Hoeflea sp. 108: one gene and its partner. The protein of the gene in region 1 interacts with the protein of each later gene in a pairwise test. Links are inferred from orthologs where the notes say so. Each region holds a gene or a part of one and is shown on either strand. Other genes may lie near its edges.

The links.
Region 2: the proteins of B015_RS0121135 (region 1) and clpB interact in binary tests that used the Escherichia coli proteins (3 or more experiments, as listed by UniProt). The link is inferred for Hoeflea sp. 108 from one-to-one orthologs.

Annotation. Positions count from the first base shown.
Region 1 is NZ_KB890024.1:4,253,915-4,256,970, reverse strand. Bases 20-2,758 are described here. They hold B015_RS0121135 (sulfurtransferase TusA family protein), read right to left. Parts: upstream 1,637-2,758; coding sequence 1,403-1,636; downstream 20-1,402. Other genes in these bases: B015_RS0121130 (murein L,D-transpeptidase family protein), read right to left, coding at 1,642-2,758; B015_RS0121140 (GTP-binding protein), read left to right, coding at 224-1,381; B015_RS0121145 (D-alanyl-D-alanine carboxypeptidase family protein), read left to right, coding at 20-227. Also shown: more of B015_RS0121145, read left to right, coding at 1-19; more of B015_RS0121130, read right to left, coding at 2,759-2,907. UniProt on the Escherichia coli protein: Involved in thiosulfate metabolism.
Region 2 is NZ_KB890024.1:4,063,257-4,066,738, reverse strand. The notes cover bases 216-3,380. They hold clpB (ATP-dependent chaperone ClpB), read left to right. Parts: upstream 216-573; coding sequence 574-3,180; downstream 3,181-3,380. Other genes in these bases: B015_RS0120075 (agmatinase), read right to left, coding at 3,277-3,380; B015_RS0120085 (DUF4167 domain-containing protein), read left to right, coding at 216-259. Also shown: more of B015_RS0120085, read left to right, coding at 1-215; more of B015_RS0120075, read right to left, coding at 3,381-3,482. UniProt on the Escherichia coli protein: Part of a stress-induced multi-chaperone system, it is involved in the recovery of the cell from heat-induced damage, in cooperation with DnaK, DnaJ and GrpE. Acts before DnaK, in the processing of protein aggregates.

The DNA of each region.
Region 1 (3,056 bases):
CAGGCGAAGAGAAGTCCGAAGAGAAGGTCTCGATCATTCCCGAGATGACGCGTCCGCGCAGCTGGGTGACCGTCAGCCTCGGCGGCGCCAACGGCCCGGTGCCGCGCGCCATGATGGGCCGCGACGAGGTCGAATATGCCGACGTGCCGCTGCCGACCTGGCGGCCGGACATGCCGGCTCCCGCCGGTGCCGTGCCCGTCGCCCAGGGATCGAAGGCGCGCTCGTGAGCCCCCAAGCCTCATTCCCGATCCCGGTGTCGGTGCTGACCGGCTTCCTCGGTGCCGGCAAGACGACACTGCTCAACCGACTGCTCAAGGATCCGGCGCTTACCGACACGGCCGTGATCATCAACGAGTTCGGCGACGTCGCCATCGACCACCTGCTGGTCGAGAAGGCATCCGATGGCGTCATCGAGCTGTCCGACGGCTGCCTGTGCTGCACGGTGCGCGGCGAACTGGTGGATACGCTGGCCGATCTGGTCGACCGACTGCAGACCGGCCGCATCCAGCGGCTGGCGCGGGTCGTCATCGAGACCACCGGTCTTGCCGACCCGGTGCCGGTGTTGCAGTCGATCATGGGCCATCCGGCACTGGTGCATGCCTTCAGGCTCGATGGTGTCGTTACCGTCGTAGACGCGGTCAATGGTCGTGCCACGCTCGACGCCCATGTCGAGGCGGTGAAGCAGGTGGCGGTCGCCGACCGTATCGTGCTGACCAAATCCGACCTGGTCGACGATCCGGCCTGGACGGAGACGCTTCTGGGCCGGCTGCGCCATATCAATCCCGGCGCCGAGATCAGGGCGGCGGGCGAGGGCGCGGTGGCGCAGCTCATCCAATGCGGGCTTTACGATCCCGCGACCAAGACCGCCGATGTCAGGCGCTGGCTGGGCGAAGCGGCCGCGCACGATCATCATCACCATCATGGCGGCAATCACGACCTCCACGATCACGATCATGGGCACAACCACGCGCATGACTGCGGTCACGGACATGACCATGGTCATGGACATCACGACGCCCGCATCGGCTCGTTCACGTTGGTGCATGGCGGCGCACTGCCGTTCTCGACGGTCGAGATGTTCCTCGACCTGCTGTTGTCGACACAGGGCGACAAGCTCCTGCGTATCAAGGGCATCGTCGAACTGGCCGAGGATCCATCGCGGCCGCTGGTGATCCATGGCGTCCAGAAGATGCTCCACCCGCCGGCGCGACTGCCATCATGGCCGGATGCGGTGCGCGGAACACGGCTGGTGCTGATCGGCATCGACCTGCCGCGCGACTATGTCGAGCGCCTGTTCGCCGCCTTCGTCAACAAGCCGGCGATCGACACGCCTGATCGCGAGGCGATGGAAAACAACCCGCTGGCGATTGCCGGGCGGTAGCGTCCAGAAAGTCAGTTGATATCAGCCGGTGCGTTCCACCAGGAAGCGGTGGCCGCCGTCGACAGCCATGGTCTCGACCAGCCTGTGGCCGGCATCCTGACAAAAGGCCGGAATGTCGATGACCGCGAGCGGATCGGTGGTCTCGAGCCACAGCCTGCTGCCGGCCGCCATGTCTGCCAGGCGCCGCTTGGCCTTCAGCACTGGCAGGGGGCAATTGAGCCCCCTGAGGTCGTAGATTTCGGTGGTTTCGCTCACGCGGATCAGCTGCCGAACAGGTTGAGCAGCTTCTTCTTCAGCTTGGCCGTCGTGCCCGGCTCTTCGACCGGGGCCGCCTGCGCTGCCTGGGCAGGGGCTTCGGTAACAGGGGCCGGTGCGGGTGCCGCGGCGGCTGCGATCGCCTGCTGCTGGGCGGCGATCTTGGCTGCTTTGGCGGCGGCCGCGGCAGCAAGCTTTTCTTCTGCGGCCTTCTTCTTTGCGGCTTCTTCAGCCTCGAGTGCCGCCATGCGGCGACCCTCGGCCGAATCGATGCGGCCCATGCGCGTTGTCGTCTGCACGACAGTACCGTCCTGGGCCATGGCAGGCGGATCCATGGTCACACGCTCGCCGCGGGCGCGGCGCTTGGTCCAGTCGGACACCAGATTGGCTTCCTTGATGCCGGCAATCGTCGGCTTCGGCGCTTCGCCGCCAGTGGCGCTGGCAAAAGCGCTGTCATACTGGCTCTTGTAGGACTGGTAGGCCGTCATCAGCGGTTGCGGCTGGGTCGTGGCCGGGCAGGCGCCGGTCGGGTTGAAGCTCGCACCAGCCTCCGCAACACGGTTGAAAACGTAGCGCTTTTCGCAGACGTCGACCTTCGGCGGCACCTTGGTGATTTCGAAGTGGTCGTAACCTTCCTTCAGCATGGTCCAGAACTGGTAGTTCGGGTCGTTGCGATAACGCGCCATGTTGGCGGCGTTCATGCGGAACGGATACGACTGCACCTGGAACTCGGTCTGGCCACCCTTGAACGCGTCGCGGGCGAAAGCATAGATCTCCTCGATCTGGGCATCGGTCATCGAGAAGCAGCCCGATGACGAACAGGCGCCGTGAACCATCAGGTTCGAGCCGGTGCGGCCGTTGGCGCGATCATATGTGTTGGGATAGCCGATGTTGAAGGCGAGGTGATAGCTGGAGTTCGGGTTCATCTGCCCCGGACGAACGGTGTAGAACCCCTCCGGCGACTGGCGGTCACCCTCGGTATATTTCGGGCCGAGCTTGCCGGACATCTTGCAGATGTCGTAGCTGGCGATGATGTCGTAGCGGCCGTTGGTCTTCTGCTTCCAGACCTCGAGCTTGCCTTCTTCCTTGAACACGCGCGCCAGCACGGGCGAGCTCTTGTCCATGCCCTTGGCCTTCATTTCGGCAAGGATCTTGGGCGACAGCTGCCGGTTGGCGTGCTGCGGCACGAAGTCGTTGACAGAAGATTCCGAGCAGCCGGCGACTGCGAAGGCGGCAATCAGCAATCCGGCGCGTGCGATATTGGCGATCATCGGTACTAAAGTCGTCTCTTTGCGGCCGTGGCGCATCGCTGCCCAGGCCGGGCCCGTCCTGATACTGCTTCGACCTTAAGGTCGTTAACCTTGAGAATTCCTTACCGCAAGATTGCTTGCGATCCCACGCGCGCAAAATCACGGCAAGT
Region 2 (3,482 bases), 190 kb from region 1 along the record:
CGAAGGTCGTCGCGAGCGCCGTCCTGCCGAACAGCAGGCCGAAGCGCCTCAGGCCGAGGCTCCGCAGGTCGAAGCCGCCGTCGTCGAGCAGCCGCAGGCGGTCGCAGTCGAGGCGGCACCTGCTGCCGAAGCCGCCGAGGGCGAGGTCGCTGTGGCACCGCGCCGTGGCCGTCGTCCGCGTCGTGGCGAGCGCGCCGCGACCGAGGCGCAGGGCGAAGGCGAAACGCCGGCAGCCGAGCCTGCGGTCGTCGAGGGCTGATCGCCTTCCACGAAGGGCTTTGAAGCCATTTCAAACGGCGGGATGAAAATCTCGCCGTTTTTGTTTTTTGACTTCGGTGACGCGCATCGGCCCGAAAATCGGAATTGATTTTCGGAAAGCACGATGCGCAGACTCAGGAAATGCCGGAGCGTCCTTTGCGCGTCAAAAAATGACGCGCGGCGCTCCAGGCTCCTTGAGGGATATCGTCCTACTACCCATATCACGCCCAACAGGGTCCGGCCCAAACGGGCGGACTCGTCACCTTGGACCAGACCGGTGCCGCAAAGCGGGCCGGCGACGGAGTGGAGACAGATATGAATCTTGAGAAGTATTCCGAACGCGTACGCGGCTTCATCCAGTCCGCGCAGACTTACGCCCTTTCCAACAATCACCAGCAGTTCACGCCGGAGCACATCCTCAAGGTGCTGATCGACGACGATGAGGGGCTTGCCTCTTCGCTGATCGAGCGCGCCGGCGGCAATGCCCGCGATGTCAGGCTCGCTGTCGAGGCGGCGCTCAAGGCCATGCCCAAGGTCGAGGGCGCCAACGGCCAGCTTTACCTGGCGCAGCCGCTCGCCAAGGTCTTGTCGACCGCCGAGGAACTGGCCAAGAAGGCCGGCGACAGCTTCGTCACGGTCGAGCGCCTTTTGACGGCGCTTGCCGTCGAGAAGTCGGCCAAGACCTCCGAAATCCTGGCCAAGGCCGGTGTCACCGCGCAAGGCCTCAACAAGGCCATCAACGAAATCCGCAAGGGCCGCACCGCAGATTCGGCGAGTGCGGAGCAGGGCTACGACGCATTGAAGAAATACGCACGCGACCTCACGGCCGATGCCCGTGCCGGCAAGCTCGATCCGGTCATCGGCCGCGACGACGAAATCCGCCGCACCATCCAGGTGCTGTCGCGGCGCACCAAGAACAATCCGGTGCTGATCGGCGAGCCCGGCGTCGGCAAGACGGCCATCGCCGAAGGCCTTGCGCTGCGCATCGTCAATGGCGACGTGCCCGAGAGCCTCAAGGACAAGCAACTGATGGCGCTCGACATGGGCGCGCTGATTGCGGGTGCCAAGTATCGCGGCGAGTTCGAGGAGCGGCTGAAGGCCGTTCTGTCCGAGGTTACCGCGGCTGCCGGCGGCATCATCCTGTTCATCGATGAAATGCACACGCTCGTCGGCGCCGGCAAGGCCGATGGCGCGATGGATGCCTCCAACCTGCTCAAGCCGGCGCTCGCCCGCGGTGAGCTTCATTGCGTCGGCGCCACCACGCTCGACGAGTACCGCAAACATGTCGAAAAGGATGCGGCCCTTGCCCGCCGCTTCCAGCCGGTCTTCGTTTCCGAGCCGACCGTCGAGGACACCATCTCGATCCTGCGCGGCCTGAAGGAGAAGTACGAGCAGCACCACAAGGTGCGCATTTCGGACTCCGCATTGGTGGCGGCTGCGACGCTGTCGAATCGCTACATCACCGACCGCTTCCTGCCCGACAAGGCCATCGACCTGGTCGACGAGGCCGGCTCGCGGCTGCGCATGCAGATCGATTCCAAGCCCGAAGCCCTCGACGAGATCGACCGCCGCATCATGCAGCTCAAGATCGAGCGCGAGGCGCTGAAGCTGGAAACCGACGACGCCTCGCGCGACCGTCTCGAAAGGCTCGAGAAGGAGCTGGCCGGGCTCGAGGAAGAGTCGACCCGGGTGACCAGCCAGTGGATGGCCGAGAAGGAAAAGCTCGGCCTTGCCGCCGACCTCAAGGGCCAGCTCGAAGAAGCCCGCAACGAACTCGCCATCGCCCAGCGCAAGGGCGAGTTCCAGAAGGCGGGCGAGCTCGCCTATGGCCGCATCCCCGAACTCGAAAAGAAGCTCGTCGAGGCCGAGGCCCAGGAAAGCCGGGGCTCGATGGTCGAGGAAACCGTCACGCCTGATCACGTCGCCCATGTCGTCGAGCGCTGGACCGGCATTCCGGTCGACAAGATGCTCGAAGGCCAGCGCGAGAAGCTGTTGCGCATGGAAGACGAACTCGGTGTCCGCGTCGTCGGCCAGGGCGAGGCCGTGCAGGCCGTGTCCAAGGCCGTCAGGCGCGCCCGCGCCGGTCTGCAGGATCCGAACCGGCCGATCGGCTCGTTCATGTTTCTGGGCCCGACCGGCGTCGGCAAGACCGAGCTCACCAAGGCGCTCGCCGACTACCTGTTCGACGACGAGCACGCGCTGGTCCGCATCGACATGTCCGAGTTCATGGAGAAGCACTCCGTGGCCCGGCTGATCGGCGCGCCTCCCGGCTATGTCGGCTACGAGGAAGGCGGCACACTGACCGAAGCCGTGCGGCGCCGGCCCTATCAGGTCGTGCTGTTCGACGAGGTCGAGAAGGCTCATCCGGACGTCTTCAACGTGCTCCTGCAGGTGCTGGACGATGGCCGCCTGACCGATGGTCAGGGCCGCACCGTCGACTTCCGCAACACGCTGATCATCATGACGTCCAACCTCGGCGCCGAATATCTGGTGGCGCTGGGGGAGAACGAGGATGTCGACCAGGTCCGCGACGAGGTCATGGGCGCGGTCAAGGCGGCGTTCCGGCCGGAGTTCCTGAACCGCATCGATGAGATCGTCCTGTTCCACCGGCTGCGCCAGCAGGACATGGGCAAGATCGTGGCGATCCAGCTCAAGCGGCTCGAAAAGCTGCTCGCCGACCGCAAGATTGCGCTCGACCTCGCGCCCGACGCGATCGAGTGGCTGGCGCATAAGGGCTACGACCCCGCCTATGGCGCCCGTCCGCTCAAGCGCGTCATGCAGAAGGAACTGCAGGATCCGCTGGCCGAGCGCATCCTCGGCGGCGAGATCCTCGACGGCTCGACCGTCAAGATCACCGCAGGCTCGGATCGGCTCAACTTCCGGTCCAAGCAGGGCGTGGTGAGCGAGGAAGCGGCGGCGTAATCGCAACTGCTGTCCGTTGCATGGACAAAAGTGCCCCGTCATCGACGGGGCATTCTTTTTACCGATCTCTACCAGGACTTTTCTGGTTGGCGTTGTTCAAGCCTGACGGACGATGACGCCGATGGCATTGACGAGAAGACGCGCCGCGGTGGCGGCCGTCAGACCGTCGATGTCGGCAGGCGGATAAAATTCGACCAGGTCGAAACCTACGATCCTCGCCCGCTTGTCGACGCCGGCGATCAGGTCGATCGTTTGCGTGTAGGTGAGGCCGCCAGGTGTACGCGCCGCGACCCCCGGCATGA